2 regions of the Streptococcus sp. CL5.50 genome follow, and region 2 is predicted to be linked to the other one. Evidence: predicted binding sites of a transcription regulator. Region 2 holds the regulator's gene; the other holds the start of a gene.
What was found. The regulator NrdR, encoded in region 2, represses ribonucleotide reductase genes. The targets are predictions, from matches to a motif close to ACACNATATATNGTGT.
Positions count from the first base shown of each region.

Region 1: the regulator NrdR is predicted to act here: its motif matches at 10,630-10,645, upstream of nrdH (glutaredoxin-like protein NrdH).

Region 1 is NZ_JBKOTR010000013.1:7,472-22,498, forward strand. Features, by position in the region: gene ACLNCV_RS08190 (hypothetical protein) at 135-866, opposite strand; gene dhaM (dihydroxyacetone kinase phosphoryl donor subunit DhaM) at 1,617-1,991, opposite strand; gene dhaL (dihydroxyacetone kinase subunit DhaL) at 1,991-2,566, opposite strand; gene dhaK (dihydroxyacetone kinase subunit DhaK) at 2,588-3,577, opposite strand; gene dhaS (dihydroxyacetone kinase transcriptional activator DhaS) at 3,731-4,261, shown strand; gene dhaQ (DhaKLM operon coactivator DhaQ) at 4,258-5,247, shown strand; partial or broken gene ACLNCV_RS08220 (hypothetical protein) at 5,407-5,754, opposite strand; gene ACLNCV_RS08225 (LPXTG cell wall anchor domain-containing protein) at 5,818-7,569, opposite strand; gene ACLNCV_RS08230 (YkgJ family cysteine cluster protein) at 7,775-8,272, opposite strand; gene ptsP (phosphoenolpyruvate--protein phosphotransferase) at 8,405-10,138, opposite strand; gene ACLNCV_RS08240 (phosphocarrier protein HPr) at 10,144-10,407, opposite strand; gene nrdH (glutaredoxin-like protein NrdH) at 10,758-10,976, shown strand; gene nrdE (class 1b ribonucleoside-diphosphate reductase subunit alpha) at 11,057-13,216, shown strand; gene nrdF (class 1b ribonucleoside-diphosphate reductase subunit beta) at 13,409-14,371, shown strand; gene ACLNCV_RS08260 (DeoR/GlpR family DNA-binding transcription regulator) at 14,515-15,027, shown strand, end outside.
Region 2 is NZ_JBKOTR010000006.1:15,758-30,784, reverse strand. Features, by position in the region: gene ACLNCV_RS05085 (3-deoxy-7-phosphoheptulonate synthase) at 1-632, opposite strand, end outside; gene secA (preprotein translocase subunit SecA) at 713-3,226, opposite strand; gene ACLNCV_RS05075 (hypothetical protein) at 3,371-3,658, opposite strand; gene ACLNCV_RS05070 (hypothetical protein) at 3,798-4,133, opposite strand; gene der (ribosome biogenesis GTPase Der) at 4,215-5,525, opposite strand; gene ACLNCV_RS05060 (NADPH-dependent oxidoreductase) at 5,539-6,252, opposite strand; gene dnaI (primosomal protein DnaI) at 6,249-7,145, opposite strand; gene ACLNCV_RS05050 (DnaD domain protein) at 7,146-8,315, opposite strand; gene nrdR (transcriptional regulator NrdR) at 8,316-8,789, opposite strand; gene ACLNCV_RS05040 (GntR family transcriptional regulator) at 8,929-9,294, shown strand; gene ACLNCV_RS05035 (ABC transporter ATP-binding protein) at 9,299-9,994, shown strand; gene ACLNCV_RS05030 (hypothetical protein) at 10,010-10,777, shown strand; gene ACLNCV_RS05025 (LrgB family protein) at 10,809-11,504, opposite strand; gene ACLNCV_RS05020 (CidA/LrgA family protein) at 11,501-11,875, opposite strand; gene ACLNCV_RS05015 (MarR family winged helix-turn-helix transcriptional regulator) at 12,158-12,538, shown strand; gene ACLNCV_RS05010 (DUF4649 family protein) at 12,639-12,860, shown strand; gene trxA (thioredoxin) at 12,876-13,190, shown strand; gene queC (7-cyano-7-deazaguanine synthase QueC) at 13,392-14,045, shown strand; gene queD (6-carboxytetrahydropterin synthase QueD) at 14,045-14,488, shown strand; gene queE (7-carboxy-7-deazaguanine synthase QueE) at 14,481-15,027, shown strand, end outside.

The DNA of each region.
Region 1 (15,027 bases), on a different contig from region 2:
TAACGTTGCATGGTTAGGATAGTTCTCCAATAAGTAATCGTCGACTGCGTTTAAAGCACTTTGTTACCTAGATAAGATATCCTTTCTCTACCTGATTTGATTTTAAAGAGAAATAAGATTTAACCATATCTATCTCATTTCTTATTTTTAAATAGTTCATACTCTTTTTCTCTGATAAAGGGAAGTGAGAAATTAGAAAAAATTAGTAGAATTGAAAACAGATATCCGTCTTTTTGCATTACTAAAACATAACCTAAAAATATATAAATCATCAAATCTAGTGTGAAAAGAGAAAATATCCTCCTTTTCATTACCTTACTTTTCTTAAAGATTCTATTTAATAGAACCTTTATCGTAGTATCTACACAAATTTTTATCAAAAAGATAAGAGCAAATACACGATTAGCAACTGTACCATGAAGAATAAATGGAAATATAGTTAATATAAAACTAGAAATCTCTAAATATTTTATCCAAAGAGATTGAGACATCTTACTTTTAAACTGACTGATTTTCCTATACTCGCTAGCTAATCTAGTATCAAAATCTCTACCAATTTTATTAAAGATTAAGAACTCCAGGATAAAAATACTTATTAATACGATATAAGTAGAAACCTTTCCTGGGAAATATTTATTGATTAAAATTGGAAAACTCATTAACAGAATCGAATTTATAGCCAAACAAATAGATACTATTTTATTCTTCACAGAGTATATAGGTAGCGATACTATTGAATAGAGAAACGCTAAAAAAATAAGCACGAAATACTCTGTGCTGCTAATTAGCGGCGCCCTTAATGATAAAAATAGATAGGCACCCCACACGATGATATGCGCTTTACGAATTGACTCTAGATTACTCATCTACCTACTCCTAATATTTAAAGGGAATCCATTTTTAGTTTACATTCTCTTTCAAACAAGTCATAAGCATTTTATGATATTTCCTTCTTCTACATTAGGTAAAGTTGAAATACATTTTTTGCAAGTGAAAATATTATTATTATTTGAAACCCCCAAATATCTATCCCTTTTCTAGACCTAAACCAAGTCAGATTAAAGATACAAATATAATGATAAGGCTTTCTTTTACTTTAGACTACCATAAAACAAGGAATCTTTCAACAAAATTCATTGGCAAACTACTATTCTAGAAGATTGACAGCTCAAATCTTTCAGAATAGAACAATCCTAACTATCGAATATCCTAACTTCATAAATATCCATGTAATTCTAGACTTAGAATTCCTATAAATTAAATGTTTTCGCACTCTTCTAAGTAATTGATTGCCTTAAATTTTAATTTTTGAAGGATTCTAAAGCTAGAATAGTCCCATCACAATCAGTTTTGAATTATTATACTCAATGAAAATCAAAGAGCAAACTAGGAAACTAGCCGCAGGCTGTACTTGAGTACGGCAAGGCGACGTTGACGTGGTTTGAATTTGATTTTCGAAGAGTATTAACAATTTAGAAACGCTATGATTCCACTCCTTTTACATTAAAAAGGAACTGCCCAAAGCAATCCCTTTCTGATTTTGAAATTATTTACTTAAAATTTGATAGTTGAGATAATCAATAGCCCACCTATAAAAAGAGTTATAGTAAGATTCCTTATTTATTGATTTCAAGCTCCGCCAACTGTGTTTGAATAACTGACAGTTCTGCACCAGCCTGAAGAAGAGCTGCTGCAGTATAGGCACCTTCTACAATTGGAACCCTATTGATCATGATACTTTTATCACTGAAATCAGCCACCATTTCTAAGTTCATTTTAGCAGAACCTAGGTCAAAAAAAGCTAATAAAGTATCTGCTGGATTTTCGGAAACAACCCTATCTACTTGATCAAAACTCGTTCCAATTCCTCCATCTTCGGTTCCTCCTACATAAGTAATCGGAACATCTTTAGCTACTTCACTAATCAGTTCAACAACACCTTGTGCAATGTGTTTGGAATGTGAAACGATAACAAGACCAATACTTCCCATTAAACCACCCCAGTTTCTAAAAGAGAAGTAAAGAGTAATCCTGATGAGAATGATCCAGGATCAATATGTCCAAGAGAACGTTCTCCTACATAAGATGCCCTTCCTTTAGTTGCAAGTAAATCTTTGGTAGCATTCACTACCTGATCAATAACCTCTTGAGTCAATTGACCAGCAGACAAGGCAGCAATAACAGGAGTCCAAACATCAACCATTGTCTTTTCTCCAACTTCTGCTTTCCCACGTTTGACAATCATATCCAAACCGCTTTGTAAGATTTCCTCTATTTTCGAATTAGAATCAGCCTTGGCCATGCCCATAAAAGCAGAGCCATACAAGGGACCAGAAGCACCGCCTACCTTACTCAGTAGTTGCATTGAGACAAGCTTAAACACATCACTGCTGGTCTCAAATTGCTTTCCTTCTAAGTTTTCCATAACTGCAGCCATGCCACGCGCCATATTTCCACCGTGGTCTCCATCTCCTATAGGGGTGTCTAGCTCACTAAGGTAATCTTTCTGTTCTTGAACCTTTTCATTAAAAAGCTTCATCCATTCAAGAGCTTGTTCAGCATTCATTTGACATTTCCTCCTTGAGTTTTACCAAGCTGGTGTAGTAACAGGTGCATTTAGAGCATCCAACCACTCATCATCTGCCAATCGAATCAATGTTAATGACAAGCCAGCCATATCAATTGAGGTCATATAGTTTCCAATTTTCTTAAATGCCAACTCAACACCTTTTTCATGGAGTAATTTAGCCACATCATTTGCAAATACGTATTGTTCCATAAGAGGAGTGCTTCCTAAACCATTGATGAGAAGACCATAGCGTTCACCAGCCTTAAGCTGGAAACCTTCAGATAGTTTTTCAACCAATTCTGAGGCCAATTGTGCTGAAGGTTGCATTTTCTCTTTTTTATATCCTGGCTCACCGTGGATACCAACTCCATATTCAAATTCATCATCTTCTAGAACAAAACCTGGTTTCCCAACTTCTGGAACAGTTGCTCCAGACAAGGCCAGCCCAATTGTTTTAATTTCTAAGACAAGTTTATCGGCCAAGTCCTTCATTTCAGATAATGATTTACCAGAACGAGCTGCAGCACCCAAAATTTTATGGACTAATATAGTACCTGCAACACCTCGACGCCCTTGGGTATAGAGACTATTTTCAACAGCGATATCATCATCAACCACAACGCTTGCTACATCAATGCCTTCCATTTCAGCAAGTTCTTGTGCAATTTCAAAGTTCATAATGTCCCCAGAATAGTTCTTGATGACCATGAAAACTCCAGCACCTTCATCAGCCGCCTTAATGGCTTCTAAAATTTGGTCCGGAGTAGGTGAAGTGAAGACTGCTCCACAAATGGCAGCAGACAACATTCCATCTCCTACAAATCCAGCATGACTTGGTTCATGCCCTGAACCTCCACCTGAAATGAGACCAACTTTTCCTGTCTTTTCTGCCTTTCTAACGATGACATCAAAACCATCTAAGCGTTGAACCAAGTCATCATGCATGAATGACAATCCTTGCAACATTTCATCAACAACTTGTGTCGGTTTATTTATAATTTTTTTCATGAGAAACTCCTTTCGGTATGTACCTTTGTTTTCGCTTTCATTATATATTTTTTATTGCTGGATGATAAGGGACAGATTCTATTATTTGTCCCCTTTTAAACCCGTTTAAAACATTTTTTTGGTAAAATGAAGTAAGTAAAAGAAAGGCTTCCTATGGCATCATCACTTATTACAAAAAAACGGATTGCCAAGGCATTTAGAGACCTATTAGCTACTAGAGAATTTGACAAAATCTCCATTGTAGATATCATGGAATCAGCTGGCATTCGTAGACAGACCTTTTATAATCACTTTCTTGACAAATATGAACTGCTAGACTGGATATTTGAAAATGACTTAACCGAGTATATCACCAATAACTTGGACTTCATTTCAGGCCAAAAACTATTACAAGAATTATTTTTTTATTTCGAACAAGAGCGTGACTTTTATATTCAACTTTTTGATATTCAAGGACAAAATAACTTTTATGACCACTTTATCAGCTACTGTCGCTTGCTTGTATCAAAAATTTTAAGAGAATACGGTCAGATTGATATCGATTCATCTGCTTATACTTGTTTTTTGTTAGACTATCATTCACATGCTCTAGCAGAAATCGTGAAGGCTTACGTCAATAAAAAAAGTCCAGTTCCACAACCAGACTTTCTAATCATGACAATTATTGGAAAGAGACCACAATGACATTTATTTCAAATCATAAACAGAAAATTATTTCAAGTTACATTTCGGCAACTGTCAGCAGTCATCCTGAATTAGAAAAACACCCTACCTTACCATTAGTCTATCAAAAAAATCGCAATCCTCATCAGGTTCCAATATTGTCGGGTGGAGGTTCCGGTCACGAACCTGCGCATATTGGATATGTGGGAGAAGGAATGCTTACCGCTGCTATCTATGGCCAATTATTTACTCCTCCTACAAGAACTGAAATCTTAGAGTCCATTCGTTTTTTAAACAATGGTCACGGTGTCTTCATCATTGTAAAAAATTTCGAAGCAGACATCAAAGAATTTAGCTGGGCCATTAATACTGCTAGACAAGAAGGAATTAAGGTCGGCTATAGTCTAGCACACGACGATATTTCTATTGAACCTCACAATAGATTTCAAATTAGAGGAAGAGGGCTTGCAGGGACAATCTTACTTCATAAAATCCTAGGATTTGCATCTCAAAATGGTGCCGACATAGAACAACTAACCGATTTAGGTCATCAGCTTGCTCCCGAAATCGCAACAATTGGCTTTGCAACGAAATCTGCTAGTCTCCCCCAAGCCACCCGTCCACTATTTAACTTAGAAGAAGGAAATATTTCTTATGGTATTGGGATACATGGAGAAGAAGGCTATCGTATCGTCCCATTCCAATCATCGGAAATTCTTGCAAATGAAATTATAAGTAAATTAAGATTGCACTATCATTGGAAAAAAGGAGATCAATTCATATTACTTATAAATAATCTAGGTACTAGTACCAACCTAGAAATGGGCATATTTGTCAATGATCTCCTTCAACTCTTAGAAATTGAAGGAGTCACTATTACCTTTATAAAATCAGGAACATTTATGACCAGTCTAGATATGGCAGGTATATCCGTAACTCTTTGCCCTGTAAAAAATAAGCAATGGCTAGAAGCCCTCAATGCTACAACGACAGCTTTTGCATGGTAATTTGCTTGTATAACTCAAAAGGGCTACATCACTTGATAGCCTTTTGCTTTTATCTTACGTTTAAAAGAACTCATTCTTGCCATTTCAAATAGTCCATCTATACCTTACAATTCTTCTATCAAAAAACTGGCTGTTCCTCAACAACCAGTTTCTTCATTTTTAAACTAATTTCTTACTGTTCCTCTTCTGAAGGGAAAGCGATGCTATAGCCAAAATAGTAAAGGCTAGACCAACATACCAGTAGGGTTGATCTAGTGTCGTTGAACGACCTGATAGGTGGACGATTCCACGAAAGAGCATTCCTGCTGTTAGTACTGCAACTGCCGAGTTCCACAAGTTTAGACTGAGTCGCCCTAAGTTTGGGATGGTTTTCAACAATAATACCAGAATGATACCCCCTACTAGAGGAACCACAAAGAGATAGTGCATATGAAGGGAGCTCTCCCCAAAACTAAAGGACTCGTAGATACGGCTAAATGCTAAAAAGAAAATAGTGAGTAGACTATAGAAATATAGGGGACTACACTAAAAAGCCATCCAATTTGGATGACTTTTTTTAAAACTATTTACTTAGTTCTCTGATTTTTTACTTTTTTTGAAAAGTGAAATACCAAAGATTCCAGCTAAAATAGCAAGAAGATTCATAGTTAATGGCGAATCAGAAGTTCCTGTATTTGGTAACTGAGCTTTTTCTGGATCTGATTTTTGCTCAGTAGATTGAACATTTTCTGGTTGAACAGGTTTTGGAGCTGGCTCTGGATTCGGTATTGGTTTTGGATCCGGAGTTGGCTCTGGATTTGGTGTTGGCTCTGGATCTGGTGTTGGTTTTGGATCCGGACTTGGTTTTGGATCCGGAGTTGGTTTTGGATCCGGAGTTGGTTTTGGATCCGGAGTTGGTTTTGGATCCGGAGTTGGCTCTGGATCTGGTGTTGGTTTTGGATCTGGTTCTTTCTCATACTCATAGATAACATGAGTTGTACCTTCTTTTAACTGACCTGTTTCAGGTGCAGATGTTGAAGAAACACCAACTAGATTGTATTTTTTACCATCTACAGTGATAGAAGACGGACGCTCATCTGCGTTTTCAGCAGCATTATAAGTCACAAGATTTCCGTCAGATCCATAAATAGAAGTTAATGGTGTGTCTTTATAAGTCTCCTTAATAGATTGATTTGTTCCTTTAATCACATAGTCTACCACTACATCTCCATAATGAAGCGTAGAAACATCCTGATCAGCCATATCTTCAAATTCTGAAGCATAATATTTAACAGAAGGATTGTATTTCGAGTTAAAAATTTTAACATAATTAAAGAAGGTCTCAGGATTAATATTAACATCATGAGGAATAGTTTTCCAGTCACCGTTATTTGGTGTGATATAAGTATTTTGGTTTGAAACTGACCTAATTAGATGATCATTCTGAACATAAGTATCATCTACTAAGCTTGGATTAGCTAGAGCACCATAAGTATTTTTTCCATTACTGTCTTTATAATATGGGCGAGTTTGAGGATAATCTTCTAGAATTTGGCAACCTTCTTCATATGAACCAAGCCTACTTTCAGAAGAACATTTCCAACCAAATCTAGCGTCAATTGGTAAGTACTTGATCTTCTTAGCTTCCTCCAAGGGTACGGTCACAGATACACGAAAAGCAGTTGATCTCAATGTTTGTGAACTAACAGCATATATATTAACTTTATCATTGAAAGATTCACGTTCACTGTCATAATAATCATTCATATTAACAATGGAAGGTTTCTTACCAGCCGCTAGTTCTTCTGCAGTTGGAACAATCTCCTTTCCATCAGTTGATTCCATATCTTTATTATACGAAAACTCTTTCATAGGAACATTGACATCTACAGGATTTTCATTAGCATCACGTGTTCCGATCAAAGTGAAATCAACTTTAGAACCAACTATTTCTGGTATACGAACACGAACGCCTTCGACTGTTTCGCCATGAGTACTTGAGTGCATTCCTTTAAAGGCTACGGTGTAATTGTAGACGACACTTTTACCATCTTCACTAAAATGTGCTGGAAGCCCTTCAACATTGACGTAACCGCCTTCATCAATGATATTGCTACCATCTGGTTCGTCTGATTTTCGTGAGGTGTCACTAGTAGGGTCTGGTGCAACCCTATTGTCTACTGAAGAAGTGTTCTCAGCATCAGTTGAATTAGTAATACCTAGTGTCTCTGAAACATTTGCTGGTTCGCTATTAGTTCCTTCAGCTTGAACTACTGACTGAGAAACTAAATTTAGAGCAAAGACAGACATTGTAATGATGCCAAACTTAGTAAGTTTTTTCATACAGTTTTTCCCCTTAAATGGAAGGAATCATGCATTAGCAAAATCCCATATATTAATAACATTTCTACAAACATTATACCATATAAACGCTTAATTCACAAACAATCATTTAATAAGTTTAACAATATTACATGTTATTTGGGGAAGGAGAATAATTATTTGATATTACATCATAAAGTACATAAAAAATTGAATAAAGATTCCTTCATTCGATTTTTTCTTTTAACTTTTCAACAAAGAGATAGGCTGCTGGACAGGTCAAAGTATTCTTAATCGTTAAATGATTGATTTGATGAATTTTTTTACGGTCCGTATGGGGAAATTCTCGACAGGCCTTTGGACGAACTTCATAGATGGAACAGAGATTATCTCCTCCTAGAAAGGGACAAGGCATGGATTTAAAAACCTTATCACCATCTTCATCTACCTGCAGAAACTCCGCTTCAAAAGCTGGTAATTTCATCTTAAAGTACTTAGCAATACGAGTGATGTCTGCTTCCTTGAAGTCAGGTCCCAATGTCTTGCAACAGTTAGCACAGGCGGTACAATCAATCTCTGCAAAGACTTCTTGATGAATCTGCTGGACAATTTTATCCAAGTTCTTAGGTGGCTTTTTCTTTAAATTTGCTAAAACTTTTCGATGCTCCTTCTGCTTTTGCAAGGCTAGCTGGTGGTAATACTCAATATCAATTTCTTTAGACATGATTTCTCTCTTATTCTATTTGTTTCTCCTATTATATCATGCCTCTTCATCATTGAAAAGTGGACTTCACAAGACTATACTATTCCCGAATGTATCAAAAAACCTTGCAACTAAGTTACAAGGTTAATGACATTAATCGAAGTTAACGTATTCTTTTTGAAGTTCAAGAACTTCTTCCATTGTTGAACACTCTGTAAGGGCACGATTAGCGTACTCCTCCATCTTAGCAGTGTCCAATTTCTTCATCAAGCTACGTGTACGAAGGACCGATGTGGCTGACATAGAGAACTCATCCAAGCCCATTCCGACAAGAAGTGGAACAGCTTTTTGATCGCCAGCCATCTCACCACACATACCAGCCCATTTACCTTCAGCGTGAGCTGCCTTGATAACGTTGTTGATCAGGCGAAGGATTGATGGGTTATATGGTTGGTAAAGGTATGAAACTTGCTCGTTCATACGGTCTGCTGCCATTGTGTATTGGATCAAGTCGTTTGTACCAATTGAGAAGAAGTCAACTTCTTTAGCAAATTGGTCTGCAAGCATCGCTGCTGCAGGGATTTCAATCATGATACCAACTTGGATATCATCCGCAACTGCAACTCCTTCAGCAAGAAGGTTTGCTTTTTCTTCATCAAAGACTGCTTTAGCTGCACGGAATTCTTTCAATAGGGCAACCATTGGGAACATGATACGCAATTGACCATGAACAGAAGCACGAAGAAGAGCGCGGATCTGTGTGCGGAACATAGCATCTCCAGTTTCAGAAATAGAGATACGAAGGGCACGGAATCCAAGGAATGGGTTCATTTCATGTGGCATATCGAAGTAAGGAAGTTCCTTATCTCCACCGATATCCATTGTACGAACAACCACTGGTTTACCATTCATTCCTTCAAGAACAGCTTTGTATGCTTCATACTGCTCATCTTCTGTTGGGAAGTCTTGAGAATCCATGTACAAGAACTCTGTACGGTAAAGTCCAACAGCTTCTGCACCGTTGTTGTTAACACCTTCAACGTCTTTTGGAGTACCGATGTTAGCTGCCAACTCGAAGTGTTTACCGTCAGCAGTCACTGTTTGAGCATCTTTCAAAAGTGCCCATTCAGCTTTTTGTTTAGCATAAGCTTCACCAGCTGCTTTAAATTCTGCCGCTTGTTCATCTGTTGGGTTGATAATCACTTCACCAGTAATTCCGTTAACGGCAAGGATATCGCCGTCTTTCACTACTTCAGTGATGTTATTTGTTCCCAATACAGCTGCAATTTCAAGTGTACGTGCCATGATAGCTGAGTGGCTTGTACGTCCACCGATGTTTGTTACAAAAGCTTTTACAAAGTTTTTGTCCAATTGAGCTGTATCAGATGGTGTCAAGTCATGCGCAATTACGATTACTTCTTCATTGATAGAAGCTGGGTTTGGCAATTTTTTACCAAGAAGGTTTGCCAATACACGTTTTGTCACGTCGCGGATATCCGCTGCACGTTCTTGCATGTATGGGTTATCTTCCATGCCTTCAAAGATCGTGATGAACATGTCAGTCACTTCTTTAAGACCTGCTTCAGCATTGACTTTCTTAGCACGGATTGTTTCTTTAATCTGACCAATCAATTCTGGGTCAGCAAGAACCATCAAATGAGCGTCAAAAACTTGAGCCGCTTCTTCACCAAGCGTACCTACAGCTTTCTCACGGATAAGAGAAAGCTCGTTTTGAGAAGCTTCAAGAGCTACATCCAAACGAGCCTCTTCTGCGTTTGTATCTTCGACTGAAACAGTATCGAATGACAAATCCGGTTGAACGAGTAGATATGCTTTTGCAACGGCAACACCGTCAGATGCTGCGATTCCTTTAAGCATTTCTGTCATCTTCCTTATGCCAATCCTTCTTTTTCCATTGTTTCTGAGATTGCAGCGATAGCATCATCTGCATCTGCACCTTCAGCTGAGATAGTTACGTCAGCACCTTGGCCAACACCAAGACTCATAACACCCATGATTGATTTAAGGTTAACTGATTTACCTTTGTACTCAAGAGTGATATCTGAAGCAAATTTGCTTGCAGTTTGTACCAACAATGTTGCTGGACGTGCGTGAATACCTGTTTCTGCCACTACGTGGAAATCTTTAGAAGCCATAGTTTGACTCTCCTTTTGTTCTTTCTTTTTTGAGTTATATGTGATAACCCTTACAATTTGGTATTATATCATCTTCTAGGATTTTTTTCAAGTATTTTATGGGATTTATTCGATTTCCTTTCAGATAACTTGCTGAAAATCTTCTATTCTAGATAACAAAACACAGGATATAGTTTTCCAAAAAACTACTTCTAGGATAATTATCACTATTTCATAAAACAAACACTACATATTGTGTTTTGTAACCTTGAGTAGAAAAATAGACCACTATATTTAGTTTTAAATCATTGACAAAAATTTATTTTCTGATATACTAAGAAAGTAATCTATTTTGAAAGAGGAGTTACACAATGGTAACCGTTTATTCTAAAAACAACTGTGTCCAATGTAAGATGACCAAACGTTTCTTGGACAGTAATAATGTCGCTTATCGTGAAATCAATCTTGATGAGCAACCTGAGTACATCGATCAAGTTAAAGAGCTCGGTTTCAGCGCAGCTCCTGTTATCCAAACACCAACTGAAGTCTTTTCAGGTTTCCAACCAGGAAAGTTGAAACAATTAGCATAATCTTAGTACATCATCCAGAAGAAACTGCTTCTAGGGCTAACTTAGAAGCCTTTCTTTTGTAATTAGATAAGGGAAATTTTATGGGATTAAAACATCTTGAGGACGTGACTTACTTCCGTCTCAATAACGAAATCAACCGTCCTGTCAATGGACAAATCATGCTTCATAAAGATAAGGAAGCCTTGGATGCTTTCTTTAAAGAAAATGTAGTTCCAAACACTATGGTTTTTGATTCAATCAAAGATAAAATCAAATACCTCATTGAACACAACTACATCGAAACAGCCTTTATCAAGAAATACCGTCCAGAGTTTTTGGAAGAATTGTCTCAATTTATCAAAGAACAAAACTTCCAATTCAAGTCTTTCATGGCAGCTTATAAATTTTACAATCAATATGCCTTGAAGACAAACGACGGTGAATATTATCTTGAAAGTATGGAAGACCGCGTCTTCTTTAACGCCCTTTATTTCGCTGATGGCAATGAAGCTGTTGCCATCGATATTGCCAATGAAATCATCCACCAACGCTACCAACCTGCTACTCCTTCCTTCTTGAATGCTGGACGTGCTCGTCGTGGTGAATTGGTATCATGTTTCCTGATCCAAGTAACTGATGATATGAACTCTATCGGACGTTCTATCAACTCAGCTCTTCAACTTTCACGTATCGGTGGTGGTGTGGGAATTACTCTCAGCAACCTTCGTGAAGCTGGTGCACCTATCAAAGGCTATGAAGGAGCAGCTTCTGGGGTCGTTCCAGTTATGAAACTTTTCGAAGATAGCTTCTCTTACTCAAACCAATTGGGTCAACGTCAAGGTGCTGGTGTTGTCTACCTCAACGTCTTCCACCCAGATATTATCGCCTTCCTTTCAACTAAGAAAGAAAACGCCGATGAAAAAGTTCGTGTAAAGACCCTTTCACTTGGTGTTGTAGTACCCGATAAATTCTACGAATTGGCTCGTAAAAATGAAGAAATGTATCTCTTCAGCCCATACTCAGTAGAGCTTGAATACGGTGTGCCATTTAACTACATCGACATCACTGAAAAATACGATGAATTGGTCGCAAATCCAAATATCCGCAAGACAAAAATCAAGGCGCGTGATTTGGAAACTGAAATCTCTAAATTGCAACAAGAGTCTGGTTACCCTTATGTCGTCAACATTGATACGGCTAACCGTGCAAATCCTGTTGATGGTAAGATTATCATGAGTAACTTGTGTTCTGAGATTCTTCAAGTCCAAGAACCAAGCTTGATCAACGATGCTCAAGAATTCCTTCAAATGGGAACGGACGTTTCATGTAACCTTGGTTCAACCAACGTGGTTAACATGATGACTTCCCCTGACTTTGGTCGTTCTATCCGTGCTATGGTTCGTGCCCTTACTTTCGTTACAGATAGTTCACACATCGTAGCTGTACCAACGATTGACCATGGAAATAGCCAAGCCCACACCTTTGGTCTTGGTGCCATGGGACTTCACAGCTACCTTGCCCAACAACTGATTGAGTATGGATCACCTGAGTCTGTTGAATTCACCAGCATCTACTTCATGCTTATGAACTACTGGACCTTGGTAGAGTCAAACAATATCTCGCGTGAACGTGGTATTACCTTCCACAACTTTGAAAAATCAGACTATGCTAACGGAAGCTACTTCGACAAGTATGTAACTGGCGAATTTGTTCCAAAATCAGACCGTGTTAAAGAACTTTTCAAAGATGTCTTTATCCCAAGTGCTGCTGACTGGGCTGAACTGCGCGACAAGGTTCAAGCAGATGGACTTTACCACCAGAACCGCCTTGCTGTAGCTCCAAATGGTTCTATCAGTTACATCAACGATGTTTCTGCTTCTATCCACCCGATTACGCAACGTATCGAAGAACGTCAAGAAAAGAAAATCGGTAAAATCTACTATCCTGCTGCTGGCTTGTCAACAGAAACCATTCCTTACTACACTTCTGCTTACGACATGGATATGCGTAAGGTGATTGATGTCTACGCTGCTGCAACTGAGCACGTGGACCAAGGACTTTCACTCACACTCTTTATGCGTAGTGACATTCCAAAAGGACTTTACGAATGGAAGAAAGAAAACAAACAAACGACACGTGACTTGTCAATCCTTCGTAACTATGCCTTTAACAAGGGTATCAAGTCTATCTACTACGTCCGTACCTTTACAGATGATGGTGGAGAAGTCGGTGCTAACCAATGTGAAAGCTGTGTGATTTAATCTTTGCTTGAGGAAACTACATTTTCTCAGATAAGTATTCATTCACCCTGCTAAACTAAACTGGAATAAGCATCTATACTATGAAAAACTAAAAAGTCGGTCCTCCGACTTTTTGTGCGATACTCCTCTAGAATTATGATAAAATAGAAATAATTGTGAGTTCGCAATACTAAACACAGAAAGAGATTTCAAATGGAAACTTACTACAAAGCCATTAACTGGAATGCCATCGAAGATGTCATCGACAAATCAACTTGGGAAAAACTGACGGAGCAATTCTGGCTTGATACACGTATTCCCTTGTCAAATGACCTAGACGACTGGAGAAAACTATCAAACAAGGAAAAAGACTTAGTTGGAAAAGTCTTTGGTGGTTTAACCCTTCTCGACACTATGCAATCTGAAACAGGGGTTCAAGCCCTTCGCGCAGACATCCGTACACCACATGAGGAAGCTGTTTTCAATAACATCCAATTTATGGAATCTGTCCACGCAAAATCTTACTCATCAATCTTTTCAACCTTGAATACAAAGGCTGAGATTGAAGAAATTTTCGAATGGACCAATACCAATCCTTACCTACAAAAGAAGGCTGAGATTGTCAACGAAATCTACCTAAACGGTAGCCCACTTGAAAAGAAAGTTGCCAGCGTCTTCCTTGAAACTTTCCTCTTCTACTCTGGTTTCTTCACTCCCCTCTACTATCTCGGTAACAACAAGCTAGCCAACGTTGCGGAAATCATCAAATTAATTATTCGTGATGAGTCTGTTCACGGAACTTACATTGGTTACAAATTCCAACTTGGTTTCAATGAATTACCTGAAGAAGAGCAAGAAAAACTCAAAGAATGGATGTACGACCTGCTCTACACTCTTTATGAAAATGAAGAAGGCTACACAGAAAGCCTCTATGACGGTGTTGGCTGGACGGAAGAAGTCAAGACCTTCCTTCGCTACAATGCTAACAAGGCTCTCATGAACCTGGGACAAGATCCACTCTTCCCAGATTCAGCTGATGATGTCAACCCAATCGTTATGAACGGTATTTCAACAGGAACATCTAACCACGACTTCTTCTCTCAAGTCGGAAATGGTTACCTTCTTGGCGAAGTTGAAGCCATGCAAGACGATGACTACAACTACGGTTTGGACTAAGGTCATCTATTTTATAAGTGATAAAAACATCATGGTTTGTTTAAAACAACCATGATATTTTTGTTTTTTGTTTTCTTTTGTTTTTTAAATTGATTGATTGAATACTTTATGATAAAATAGTAATAGAAATAGAGGTGATAACGATGTTAAAGCAGGAAAAACTAGATAATATTCTAGAAACGGTAAATACAAAGGGAACTATTACTGTAAAAGAAATCATGAGTCGCTTGGATGTATCAGATATGACTGCTAGACGCTACTTGCAAGAGTTAGCAGACAAGGATTTACTTGTTCGGGTGCACGGTGGAGCTGAAAAAATTCGCACAGGTTCCATTTTAAATAATGAACGTTCCAATATTGAAAAACAAAGCTTACAGATTGCAGAAAAACAAGAAATCAGCCGTTTTGCAGGCCATTTAATTGATGAAGGAGAAACCATTTTTATTGGACCAGGTACAACCTTGGAATCTTTTGCCCGTGAACTCCCAATCGATAATATTCGTGTTGTAACAAACAGTTTACCAGTCTTTCTCATCCTAAACGAACGAAAACTAACAGATTTGATTTTAATTGGTGGAAATTATCGCTCTATCACTGGAGCCTTTGTTGGAACGCTAACCTTGCAAAATCTAGCCAATCTCCAATTTTCTAAAGCC
Region 2 (15,027 bases):
ACTTCTTTTCCTAGGAAAAGGAAACTTTGTTTGTTTTGAGCAGCATAAATCCCATTAAACATAACATTGAGATTTCCAGAGGTTGGATTTTTAAACCCAGTCGCGAAATCTGCCCCACTTGCCACAAAGCGGTGTTGCTGGTCTTCAACTGAACGGGCACCAACCGCCATGTAAGAAATCAAATCATCTACAAGCGGAAGATTTTCAGGATAAAGCATTTCATCAGCTGTCGTCATACCTGTTTCTGTGATAACACGATAGTGAAGATGGCGCACGGCTTTAATCCCGTTGATGAGGCTAGGCGCCTCTGCCGTATTAGGTTGGTGAATCAAGCCCTTATAGCCATCTCCGTTGGTACGAGGTTTAGCAGTATAAACACGCATAACCATAAAAATACGGTCTGCTACTTCTTCTTGCAAAGTTGCCAAACGCTTAGCGTACTCAAGGACAGCTTCTTCATTGTCAGATGAGCATGGTCCGATTACCAAGAGAATTCGTTGGTCTTCTCCACGTATAATGGCTTCTAGCTCTTGATCACGCTGTGATTTTCTCTCCAAAGCTTGGCCTTCTAATTTTGATAAGGCACGAACTTCTTCAATATTAATTTTAGGACTTTTTGCTGTAAATACCATAACTCATCTCCTTATAAAGCAAACGGATACCAAGTAAAAATTTACTTTTCACAAGGTATCCGCCTCTAAACTATCTCATTTTATTGTCTTTTACCGTGACAGTTTTTAAACTTCTTACCAGAACCACATGGGCAAAGTTCATTCCGTCCAATCTGACTCAAATCCAGATTTTCAGGCATATTTGCTTGGTGGGCAGCGATATTACGAGTCGCTGTTGTACTGATATGGTGTTCTGCTTGTGGTCTTTCTTGTTCATGAATTTGGGCTTTCATCATCAAGCGTGTCACATCAAACTCAATCGAACCAATCATATCATTGAACATACGGAAACCTTCTGCCTGATACTCAACAACAGGGTTGTTTTGAGCATAGCCACGAAGCCCAACCGCATTACGCAATTGATCGAGGGCATCGATATGATCTGTCCACTTGTTATCTACCACCCGTAGAATCAAGACTTTTTGGAATTCTTTAACTGCTTCTTCATCGCGTAATTTTGAAACCTGACTATCGTAAACCTTCAAGGCACGTTGGAAGAGTTCTTCCTTAATAGCCTTATCAGACAAGCCTGACAAGTCTTCGATTGAAATAGAATCTTCTGGAAGCAAGTTGTACTTAGCAAAGTTCAAAATTGCCTCTAGTTTTTCATCTTGTTTGGCACGCGCATGACCATCGACGACACGACCAATCGTGCGTTTAATCATAGACTGAATTTCAGGTGCCAAGTCACGATCTGCAGTGATAACGTCGTAACGTTGAGCGTAGATAATCTCGCGTTGTTCACGCATGACATCATCGTATTGAAGGACTTGTTTACGGGTATCGTAGTTATTTCCTTCGACACGTTTTTGTGCTGCTTCAACCTGACGTGTCAACATACGAGACTCAATGGCCTCTTCAGACATGTTGAGACGTTCAAAGATTCCTTTCAAGCGTTCAGAACCAAAACGTTTCATCAAATCATCTTCAAGAGAGAGGTAGAATTGTGACTCACCTGGGTCTCCTTGACGACCTGAACGTCCACGAAGCTGGTTATCGATACGACGGCTTTCATGACGTTCTGTACCAATCACACAAAGTCCACCCAATTCGCGAACACCTTCGCCAAGCTTGATGTCGGTACCACGACCGGCCATGTTGGTTGCGATGGTAACAGCACCACGTTGACCAGCATTCATGATGATTTGAGCCTCTTTATAGTGGTTCTTAGCATTCAAGACTTCGTGAGGAACACCAGCAGCGACCAATTTCTTAGAAATGTAATCACTAGTTTCAACCGCTACTGTACCAACCAAGACAGGTTGACCTTTTTGGTAACGAGCCTTAACGTCTTCGACAACCGCCTTAAACTTAGCCTCGATACTTGCATAAAGAAGGTCTGAGTGGTCAATACGTTGAACAGGACGGTTTGTTGGAATTGGAATAACACGAATGTTATAGATTTCACGGAATTCTTCTTCCTCAGTCTTACCTGTACCCGTCATACCAGACAATTTCTTGTACATACGGAAGAGGTTTTGGTAAGTGATTGAGGCAGATGTCTTGGTTTCATCCTGGATTGGCACACCTTCTTTAGCTTCAATGGCTTGGTGCAATCCATCAGAATAACGACGACCTTCCATAGTACGACCTGTAAATTGGTCGACAATCAAGATTTCTTGTTCTTCGCTCACTACATAGTCAATATCGAGAAGCATGATGTAGTTGGCACGAAGGGCGTTATCAATAAAGTGAGTCAAAGCCACATTTTCGATGTCATAGAGGTTTTCAAGCTTGAAGTAGCTTTCAGCCTTGTCAATCCCTGAATCAGACAAACCAATAGTCTTAGACTGCACGTCGATGATGTAGTCGTCTTTGTCCAAAGATTTTACATAGTGGTCTGCCATGTGATAGAGTTGACTGGTTTCAACTGCGTTAGCACCTGATACGATCAAAGGTGTACGAGCCTCGTCAATCAAGATAGAGTCAACCTCATCGACCAAGGCATAGTTAAGCGGACGTTGTACCATGTTTTCAGCGCGAACGACCATGTTATCACGAAGGTAGTCAAATCCGATTTCTGAGTTGGTTGAGTAGGTAATGTCACACTCATAGGCTTCTTTTTTCTCCATTGGAGATTTGGCAGCCAAGTTAATCCCTACTGACAAGCCAAGCCATGAGTACAATTCACCCATCTCAGTCGCGTCACGTTCGGATAGGTATTCATTGACCGTAACTACGTGAACCCCTTTACCTGAAAGGGCATTGAGGTATACCGGCATGGTCGCAGTCAAGGTTTTTCCTTCCCCTGTACGCATCTCTGGCACGTCACCATGGTGAAGAACGATTCCCCCCATGACCTGAACCTTATATGGGAAGAGACCTAGGACACGTTTGGCACCTTCACGGACAACCGCAAATGCTTCATAAAGCAATGAATCCAGTGATTCTCCATTTTGATAACGTTCTTTAAATTCAACTGTTTTTGCTTTTAGTTGGTCGTCAGTCAAAGAAGCCATTTGGTCTTCGTATTTGAAAACCTTGTCAGCCATCTTTTCCAGACGACGGATTTCTCCTTTATCATTTTCGATAATTGTTTTTAAAATATTAGCCATGTTTTTCCTTACTTTAAATTCCGAATATTTTAGAATGTTCTTTTAATTTTAGCACAATTACTGATTATTTTCAAGGAAGAATCCCAATTTGAAAAGGAAAAAGAGGCTAGTTTCCAAGCTAACCTCTCTGACTTTTATGATACTTTAATTGCCAAAAATTGGCAAAAGAGCAAATAGGATACACATATTAATCCAAAGATTAATGCAACAGATGAGTCCAAAAATTAAGAGAACTCCATCGTTGGATAAGAAGGCCATCAAAATGGACAGAATTCCAAAAACTAGCAAGATTTTCTGCATAACGAAGATGTCAATCGTTACCCCCAGAATCGGACTGCCCCAAGGAAGAAAGAAGAAAGCAATCCAGATCAAAAGAACTAAACCAATATAGACCTTGGAATAGCGTGTAATAAATGATTTTAGATGTGTCATAAGCCACCTCCTACAAATAGAAAGTAATATAATACTCAATGAAAATCAAAGAGCAAACTAGGAAACTAGCCGCAGGCTGTACTTGAGTACGGCAAGGCGACGTTGACGTGGTTTGAATTTGATTTTCGAAGAGTATAAATCAATGCCTTCCACCGTTAGACTTCCCTAGTTCCCGTCTCAAGCGAAACATTTTTTTGAAACAGGAATAAGTTAACCAATTCAGACCAATAGCTAGCAGAATAAAAAGAAACCAAATGACCCAAAACTTGATATCTGTCACATTTCTCAAGACGATATTGAAAAACAGAACTGAAACAACTGTCCAAGCAAGGCTAAAAAGAGAATAGAGGGGGATGTAAACCCAGTAAAAATAGTAAAAAATTGGGAAAAATTTACTATTTCTGTTGGCCTTTTCAATCCAGTTATCAAAATAAAAGTAAGGTGCTAAAAGTAAGAATTTAAACAAATGTTCCATCATCGACACCTCTTTTGATAGCGTTTTTCCAACTTCATTCTATCAAAAAAATCTGGAAATGTCATTCCAGATTCTGCTTTTTTATTTGCGTTTTCTTGCGATGAGATGGATTGGGGTTCCTTCAAAGACAAAGGCCTTGCGAATTTGATTTTCCAAGAAACGTAGGTAAGAAAAGTGCATAAGTTCTTCTTCGTTGACAAAGATGACAAAGGTTGGTGGTTTGGTTGCCACTTGAGTCGCATAGAAAATCTTGAGGCGTTTTCCTTTATCTGTCGGTGTTGGATTGATGGCAATGGCATCCATAATAACATCATTCAAGACAGCTGATGGAATACGTGTATTTTGACTTTCGCTAATTTGTTTGATCATCTCAGGAAGTTTGTGAAGACGTTGCTTGGTCAAGGCTGATACAAAGATAATCGGGGCATAGGGCAGGTATTGGAACTGCTCACGAATATCTTCTTCCCAGTTTTTCATAGTGTGGTTGTCTTTTTCAAGCGTATCCCACTTGTTGACCACGATAATCATCCCTTTACCAGCTTCATGGGCAAAACCTGCGATACGCTTATCGTATTCACGAATACCCTCTTCCGCATTGATGACCATCAAGACCACATCTGAACGGTCAATAGCACGCATGGCACGCATGACAGAGTATTTCTCAGTATTTTCATAAACCTTACCAGACTTACGCATACCAGCCGTATCAATCATGGTAAACTCTTGACCATCTGTATCTGTAAAGTGTGTATCGATGGCGTCACGAGTTGTTCCAGCAACGGGACTAGCAATGACACGGTCTTCACCCAAGATAGCATTGATCAAGCTTGATTTTCCAACATTAGGACGACCAATCAAGCTAAACTTAATCACATCTGGATTTTCTTCTTCATATTCATTTGGAAGATTTTCTACGATGGCGTCTAGCACATCCCCTGTACCGATACCATGGACAGATGAGATAGGCAGTGGTTCACCTAAACCGAGAGCATAGAAATCATAGATATCATTTCGCATCTCAGGGTTATCCACCTTGTTAACCGCAAGAATAACTGGTTTGTGGGTCTTATAAAGCTTACGAGCTACGTATTCATCTGCATCAGTAATTCCTTCCTTACCAGACACGACAAAGACGATAACATCTGCTTCTTCCATGGCAATTTCTGCCTGGTGCTTGATTTGTTCCATGAAAGGAGCATCGACATCATCGATTCCTCCCGTATCAATCATGCTAAAGGAACGATTGAGCCACTCACCCGTTGCATAGATACGGTCACGTGTCACTCCTTCGACATCTTCTACAATGGAGATTCGCTCACCAGCGATCCGATTAAATAGGGTTGATTTCCCAACATTGGGACGTCCTACAATGGCAATAGTTGGTAGGGCCATAATTTCTCACTTTCTACAATAACTTCTTCTGTTCAAGATTTTTTCTAGTTGAGCTTGGTTCAGCTTGACCAAACTGTTCTGCTAGGCGCTGACTCCAGCTTGTGGTCGCACGTGCTCCAGCATAGTCCGCCTGTACACGGTCATAAGCCTCAATCGCATCAACTGTTTGTTCCTGATATTCTTCCTCAAATACCACTTGATGCAATGGCAAGCGAGGTTTGACTTCATGTTCTTCATTTGGAAGACCTAGCGCCATCCCAAAAACTGGATAAGTGTAGCCAGGCAGGTTAAAGAGCTCTGCCACTTCTTCTGACTTGTACCGTACCAAGCCAATAATGACACCACCATAGCCCAAGCTTTCAGCTGCCAGCAGGGCATTTTGACCGGCAAGAGCCGCATCGACCGAACTAATCAAGAGGCCTTCCACACCTTGGGGTTGGAATGTATCAGTATGAAGCTGGGCTCCCTTTTCCGCTCGGTTCAAATCTCCGACAAAGAGAAGGAAAATAGCTGACTGGCGAATGGCTTCTTGAGGCACCAATTCATACAAGGCATCTTTCTTTTCTTGACTTCGCACTACAATCACAGAGTAGGATTGAAAATTCTTCCAAGACGAGGCCATTTGGGCTGCTGTCAGGATTTCAGTCAAGTCTTCCTGAGGGAGGGCTTGCTCCTTAAATCTTCGAACAGACTTATGAGCTTTCATCAGTTTAATCGTTTCTGTCATCGGCGGTTCACTCCTTCTAAACGAGTCTCCTCAGCCAAATAACGGATGCGTTCCATGACGCGTCTGGCTTCCCAGGTTTCGTCATTTCCATGCTTCCCTTTAGCGAAATGCCGCTCCAAGTCTTCAAAGTTGAAGTTGGAAGTAAAAAAGGTCGGTAAATTTTCCTGCATCCGATATTGGAGAATGACTTGTAGGATTTCATCCCGCACCCAAGCTGTTGATTGCTCGGCACCAATATCATCTAAAATCAGGACTTCAGAAAGCTTAATCTCATCCACCAAGGTCTTGACATTGCCATCACTAATAGCATTTTTGACATCAATGACAAAGCTAGGATAGTGGAGGAGAGTTGATGAAACACCGCGTTTTTCTGATAAATCATGAGCCAAGGCAGCCACCATGAAACTTTTACCCACACCAAAGTCTCCATACAAGTAAAGACCTTTCAAATTATTGGGGTAATCGTTAACAAATTCTATCATTCTTTTTAGAACAGTTATACGCTGAACATCATCACGATAAACATCTAAAAAACTGACATTTTTCAGGCTAGATGGAAAATTAATTAAGTTGAGACGTTTCTTGATAGCCGCTTCTTTTTCAGCTGCGATTAGTTCAGGAGTTTCTTCATAAGAAACATCCGCATAGCCATGGTTCATGACTAGTATAGGCTTGTAGCCTTTGGCAATATAATCTGTATCTCCTCGGAGGAATTTATCTCTCTCAGTGATGTATTGGTTAAACTTGGAAATACTACGATTCAACTCGTCCTGATTGAGGGATTCTTGCTGGACAAAGGCCGCAACATCAGGATCCTTCATGATTTTCTGGACCAAATCTTGATAGTGAAAACGACTTGGTTGACGTTTGAGTACATCTCCGACACTTTCCATCTAATCACCTCCGTTATCTAATTTTGCTAATAATTCTAGGGTTTGGCGTTCCATCTCTTCTAATTCCTCAGCGGATGAAGTATTTTTATATTCAGGATTACTCCATTTAGGAACATTGGTTTTTGCTGGGGCAGTCTGATTCTGTTTTTGTGTTTTTGCTTTCTGCCCTCGCTCACGGATTCGTAAGACTGCCTCTTCTGCCGAATGAATCTTTTGATAGGCATAGTCATTAGCTACCTTCATGGCATATTTCTCATTGATATTTGCCGAATCCACCTTATTAAAGGTCAATAAGAGAATAATATTGATGACTTCGTCCAGCAAGCCCAAGCCAGCCATCTGTTGCAAGAGTTCTCTTTCTGTTTGGGTAATGGTCCCCTTGCGTGTTTGCTTGATTTCTGCTAAGAACTGCAGGGCAGTTTTACTTTTTGCTTCTTTGATAATGGTCGCTTCCTTAGGATTAAAGTCAGAGGAAACAGGTTTTTGAGCGATTTTTTCCCGCATGCGTTTGGTTGAAATAACCTGGGAAACAGCTGTTGACTTGGCCAATTGATAGGTTTCAAACCAAGTCCACTTCTTCTCATCGGCAATGGCAAAGAGGTTTAAGACATCGGACTGCTCATCCGCAAATCGAAGCCCATCTCGAGCCATAAGCTGACGAAAATGATCTAAGTCAAAATCATTGGCCACTTTCTTCTTGAGACCAAGGTCTTCTTGACTTCCCAGTTCTGCCAAGTCTGGAAAGACTTGGTTGAGTGAGACAGGTATTTCTTCCCCCTCAGCACTCTCAACTTTCAAATCCTCCACAGCTGCATCACCAATCTTTTTCTCCAAGAGTCTGCGATAAACAGGATGTTCCAAGAAGTCCTGACTCGAGAGAGGGGCATGGATGGCTAGCTGATAAACGTCCCCCTTTTGATAGAGGGTCAAAAGATTGAAAGCAGATAGGATTTTCAGGGATTTTATCAGTCTATCCATCCCAAAATTGAGATGGTTGAGAATACTTGAAAAAAGATATTCCTTTTTGCCATTATCCCAAAAACTAATCGTATAAAGATAAAGGCTCAGTGCCTCCTGACCGATAATCGGGAGGTAGCACTGTACCAAAGATGAGGTATCTTGCGACACCCGATTATTCTTTAAATAAGAAAAACGGTCAATTGGCTTCATTTATCTTTCCTTTTTCTTTTTAGAGGACTGGGTAATTTGTTGGAGCAAGCTCTCTAGCTCACTGACATCCTTAAAACTACGATAGACACTGGCAAAACGTACATAGGTAATCTCATCCAACTCAGCCAACTCCTCCATGACAAGTGAACCAATATCCTCACTTTGAATTTCATTTTCATTTCGACCACGGAGTTTCTGTTCGATACGATTGACTACCATGTTGATTTCATCACTTGACACAGGACGTTTCTGGGCTGAGCGGATAATTCCATTAAAGATTTTATCTCTGGAGAATTGTTCCCGTGTGCCATCTTTTTTAACGACTACTAAGGTTCTTTCTTCTACCCGTTCGTAGGTCGTAAAACGGTGTTGACATTCATCGCACTCACGTCTTCTACGAATGGTGTTCCCTTCTTCTGCTTGGCGACTATCGATAACACTTGACTTGGTAGCCCCACATTTTGGACAACGCATCCTTTCCCTCCTTATCGTTTTCTTTTCATTATACCATTTTTTAAGCGATTCCCAAAACAATTCTTCTTTTTGCTTGACAAGTTTTTTGTTTTGTTGTATTATTTAATTAAGACAAAAGGGTGAAAGAAAGGAGACCAAGATGTCCTGGACATTTGACAACAAAAAACCCATCTATTTACAGATTATGGAGAAAATAAAGCTTCAGATTGTTTCCCATACACTGGAACCCAATCAACAACTTCCAACCGTGAGAGAGTTAGCTAGCGAGGCCGGTGTCAATCCCAACACCATCCAAAGGGCCTTGTCAGACCTCGAACGAGAAGGATTTGTCTACAGTAAGCGAACAACTGGACGATTTGTGACTGAGGATAAGGAGCTAATCGCCCAATCGCGCAAACAATTATCGGAAGAAGAATTGGAACACTTCGTTTCCTCCATGACCCATTTTGGCTATGAAAAAGAAGAACTACCAGGCGTAGTCGGCGATTATATTAAAGGAGTTTAAGCCTATGTCATTACTAGCATTTGAAAATGTATCCAAATCTTATGGAGCAACCCCAGCCCTTGAAAATGTTTCTCTTGACATTCCAGCTGGAAAAATTGTTGGTCTCCTTGGCCCAAACGGCTCAGGGAAAACAACCTTGATTAAACTAATCAATGGCCTCTTACAACCAGATCAAGGACGTGTCCTTATCAACGACATGGACCCAAGCCCAGCAACCAAGGCCATCGTAGCTTATTTGCCAGATACGACCTATCTCAATGAACAAATGAAGGTCAAAGAAGCCCTAACCTACTTCAAGACCTTCTATAAAGATTTCAATCTTGAACGCGCCCATCATCTGCTTGCAGACCTTGGCATTGATGAAAATAGTCGTCTCAAGAAATTATCAAAAGGAAACAAGGAAAAGGTACAACTGATTTTGGTTATGAGCCGTGATGCCCGCCTCTACGTTCTGGACGAACCCATTGGTGGAGTGGATCCAGCAGCCCGTGAGTATATACTCAATACCATTATCAATAACTACTCACCAACTTCTACCGTTTTGATTTCTACCCACTTGATTTCTGATATCGAGCCAATCTTGGATGAAATTGTCTTCCTAAAGGACGGAAAAGTCGTCCGTCAAGGCAATGTAGATGATATTCGCTATGAGTCTGGTGAATCCATTGACCAACTCTTCCGTCAGGAATTTAAGGCCTAAGCAAAGGAGATTATTATGTTTTGGAATTTAATTCGCTACGAATTTAAAAATGTTAACAAGTGGTATTTAGCCCTTTACGCTGCCGTTCTAGCCCTTTCTGCCCTTATCGGAATACAGACACAACATTATAACAATCTACCTGTCAAAGAAAGTCAACCTACTATGCTACTTTTTCTAGCTACAGTCTTTGGTGGCTTGATGCTTACACTTGGAATTTCAACCATCTTCTTGATTATTAAACGATTCAAAGGAAGTGTCTATGACCGACAAGGCTATCTGACTTTAACCTTGCCAGTTTCTGAACACCATATCATCACAGCCAAACTAATCGGTGCCTTTATCTGGTCGTTGATTAGCACTGCTGTCTTACTCCTATGTATCTATATTATCTTATTGTCAACAAATTATAATGAAGTTCAACTTTCTACTCTTCTGTCATTTGTTGGAGAACATTTTACCGGCTTTGGTCTTACTGTCTTATCCTTCCTGCTTAGTACAATTTCATTTATCCTCTGCATTTACTTGGCCATTTCCATCGGACAACTTTTCAACGAATACCGTACAGCACTCGCTGTTGCAGCCTACATTGGTATCCGAATCGTCATTGGAATTATAGAAGTCTTCTTCAATACCAGTGCTAACTTCTATGTCAATTCACTTGCAGGATTTAATGATAATTTCTATATGGGAGCAGGTACGGGCATTTTTGAAGAACTCATTTTCATAGCTATCTTTTACCTCGGAACCTACTATATCTTGAAAAACAAGGTTAATTTACAATAAAAAATGCCCAGCTAAAAAGCTGGGTTTTGATTTAACTCAATATCAAACTGGCTACGATAGGGCTGACAAAGACATAGAGAATACCGGTGACACCAATAGCCAAACCACCCATGGCTCCTGCTACAGAGCCGTATCGAAAGGCTGTTCCTGTTCCGACTGCATGGCCTGTTCCTCCAAGGGAAAGACCAACAGCTACTGGGTCGTCAATTTTCAACCACTTCAAAAGGGTTGGGCCGATAACACTGGTTAAAATCCCAGTTGCCACTACAACGACCAAGGTCACAGTCGTCAAACCTTGCAATTTTTCTGTGATTCCCACTGCCATAGCGGTTGTTACTGACTTAGGAAAGAGAGAAATGGCTAGGAAAAAGTCCATTCCAAAAATCTTTGCTACAAGGGCCGTGAAAGAGGTATTAACAACTACTGCTAACAGACTACCAAAGAGAATACTCCGTGCATGGTGCTTCATCAAGTGAAAACTCTTATAAAGCGGAATCCCTAGAGCCACGGTCGATGGGACAATCAAGTTGTTCAGATAAACCCCACCTTGGTAGTAATCTTGGTAAGAAATACCCGTCACTTTTAGAAAGATGATAATGAAAACAGCTGACAAAAGCAAGGGCGTTGTCAATGGATGGGGAAAACGTCTGTAAATCAGCATTCCTACTAGATAAGCTAGGATAGACAGGGCAAGCCCAAACAGGGGATTGGAAACAAATTCACTCATTTGGCATCTCCTTTCTCATAATCTCCCTCAAACCGTCGTTTGATAAACTGAACTACCAAGGCTATGAGGATAACATTGATGACTGCTGCAAAAAAGACAATCAAAACAATTGGCAAAAGATAGGGAGCAATCACATCAAACTTTTCCATGATTCCCACTGCTGGCGGCAAAAAGAGAATGGTCATATTGGCCAGCAAGAAATTCCCCACCATATTGACATGCCTGGTTCTCAGCCACTTGAATTGTAGGGCTAGAAAAAGAATAATCAAACCGATAATACTGCCTGGGATGGGCAAGTGAAAGAAACTGGAAATCCCCTCTCCGATTAGAGAAATCACAAAGAGAATCATTAATTGAACATATAATTTCATCCTAAACTCCACGAAATAGACTTCTTGCATACCAGTTTACTCTTTTTTCAGAAAATTTCAAGGAAATGCACAAGAGATAATAAAAATTAGAAAGGAAAGGGGATACAAACAATTCTTGACTTGTGAAAACAGGCATGATTTAGGATAAAAGATGCCAGCGTCTTTCTTGCCAGCTCTTTTGAAAAGTAGTATAATTATTGCATGCGCAATCATCTTGTGATGCATAGACTGTCCGTAAATGGACTTTCTTCTATTTACAACTCTAAAAAGAAAGGAGATACTATGACCTATTTGGAAAAATGGTTTGACTTCAATCGGCGTCAGAAAGAAATTGAAGGTCTCTTGGAAGAGACCATTGCCCTGCAGAGTGAACAAAGTCTGACCTTGAAAGAGTTCTACCTCCTCTACTATCTGGACTTGGCTCAAGAAAAATCTCTACGCCAGATTGATCTGCCAGATAAGCTTCATCTGAGCCCGAGCGCTGTTTCTCGGATGGTGGCTCGCTTGGAAGCCAAAAATTGCGGTCTACTTAGTCGCAGGTGTTGTGATCAAGATCGACGCTCTAGCTTTATCTGCCTGACAAGTGATGGGCAAAAGACACTAGCCACTCTACAAAAGGCTGTTGAAGAGAGCCTGGAAACTGGTTTGGATTTCTTGATTTAAGATGATTTTAGAAAAAAAGTTGCGTGCGCAATCATTTTTCTTGACATTCTCTTTTACAAGGAGTAAAATAAAATCATCATTAAACAAAGGAGTTTTAAACATGATTGAAATTACCTATCTAGATGCCAGCAAGAACGAAAGAACTGTAACTTTCGAGTCTTATGAAGACTTTGATCGTTCACAACAAGCTTGCCTTATCGGCGTCGCAGACTACTACCCCGTCCAAAAATTAACTTACAACGGTCATGATTTGGACTACCATGGGACTTATGGAGATATCTTCTTCTATCTCAAGAAACAAGATTTAAGCCAATATAACTAAAAAAGGAGAAATACAATGGCAAAAGCAATTACAGATGCAACATTCGAACAAGAAACTAAAGACGGTTTGGTCTTGGTAGACTTCTGGGCAACTTGGTGTGGTCCATGTCGTATGCAAGGTCCAATCTTGGATAAATTGTCTGAAGAACTTTCAGAAGATGTTTTGAAAATCGTTAAAATGGACGTTGATGAAAATCCAAACACAGCTCGTGCTTTTGGAATCATGTCTATCCCAACTCTTCTCTTCAAAAAAGACGGCCAAGTAGTGAAACAAGTTGCAGGTGTTCACACAGCAGAACAAATCAAGGCCATCGTTGCTGAATTGAGCTAATCATATTAGAGACCAAGTACTTTCTTTGGTCTCTTTTTTCTTGCCCTTTGCCATTTTTCAAAAAATATGCTAGACTGTAGATAGAATATTACGATGTTTGGGACATGCCATCGCTAAAAAAAACCTCTACTTGGTATTTTTTAGCTCCCTCAAGGGAGCTTTTTGCGTGCTCTGAACATTCCCCATTTTGGAAGGAGTACTATGAAACGTCAATCAGCCTTGGTCGTCTTTAGTGGCGGTCAAGATTCCACAACCTGCCTCTTTTGGGCTAAAGAACACTATGAAACTGTTGAAGCCGTCACCTTTGCCTACGGCCAACGCCATCATCTCGAAATTCAAGTCGCTGAAAAAATTGCTAAGGAACAAGGCATTCGTCATCATATCCTCGATATGTCGCTACTGGGACAAATCACTGAAAATGCCCTGACCTCTGATCTGGAAATTGAGCAAAAAGAGGGAGAGGTTCCCAATACCTTTGTTGACGGTCGAAACCACCTCTTTCTATCCTTTGCGGCAGTTCTTGCTAAGCAACGAGGCATTAAAGATATCGTGACAGGTGTCTGCGAGACAGACTTCTCAGGCTACCCCGATTGTCGAGATGTCTTTGTCAAATCTCTTAATGTTACCCTCAACCTGGCCATGGATTACGACTTTGTTATCCAAACACCTCTCATGTGGCTAGACAAGGCTGAAACTTGGGAATTAGCCGACCAACTCGGTGCCTTTGACTATGTTCGTGAAAAGACCTTAACCTGCTACAACGGGATTATCGGAAGTGGCTGTGGAGATTGTCCAGCCTGCCACCTACGTCAACATGGCCTAGATGTCTATCTCTCACAGAAAGGAGAGGGCTAATGTTTTTTGCACCCAAAGAAATCAAACAGGAAACCGGGGAGTCTCTTGTCTACAATCCTCACAGAACCTTGGTATCAAAAGAGTTTACCTTCGATGCTGCCCACCACCTCTTTCACTATGAGGGAAAATGTAAATCCCTTCATGGTCACACCTATCATCTGCAGATTGCTGTTAGTGGATTTTTAGATGAACGTGGCATGACCTACGATTTCGGAGATATCAAAGCAATCTACAAGAACTACTTAGAGCCCCACTTAGATCATCGCTATCTAAACGAAACCCTTCCCTATATGAACACGACTGCTGAAAATATGGTTTACTGGATTTTCCAAACCATGAGTCAAGAATTGCCAGACGAACGTGGTCTCCGTTTGGAATACGTTCGCCTCTATGAGACTCCGACTGCCTTTGCGGAGTTTAGACGGGAGTGGTTAGATGACTAGGGAACGTGTCCTCAAACTACCAGTTCTGGAAATTTTCGGCCCAACCTTTCAAGGCGAAGGTCGTGCTATTGGGCAGAAAACCATGTTTGTCCGCACTGCAGGTTGCGACTACCACTGCGACTGGTGCGATTCTGCCTTTACATGGGATGGCTCTGAAAAACCAACTCGCATGACAGCTGACGAAGTCATTGCTGCCTTGGATAAATTAGGGAGCTACGACTATGTAACCCTATCTGGGGGAAATCCTGCTATCCTAGCAGCCAATATGGCCGAATTGGTCACCAAGCTCAAGGAACGCGGTGTCACTCTGGCTGTTGAGACCCAAGGCTCCCGATGGCAAAATTGGTTGAAAGACATCGATCAGGTCACTCTGAGTCCCAAACCTCCTTCATCAAAGATGGAAGTCAACTTTGAAACCTTGGACTTTATCGTTTCCCAACTAGAGCCAGACAAGGTCACCTTTAAAATACCTGTCTTTGACGATGCCGATTTGGCCTTTGCCAAAGGGATTCAAGAGCGCTACCAACCAGATGTTCTCT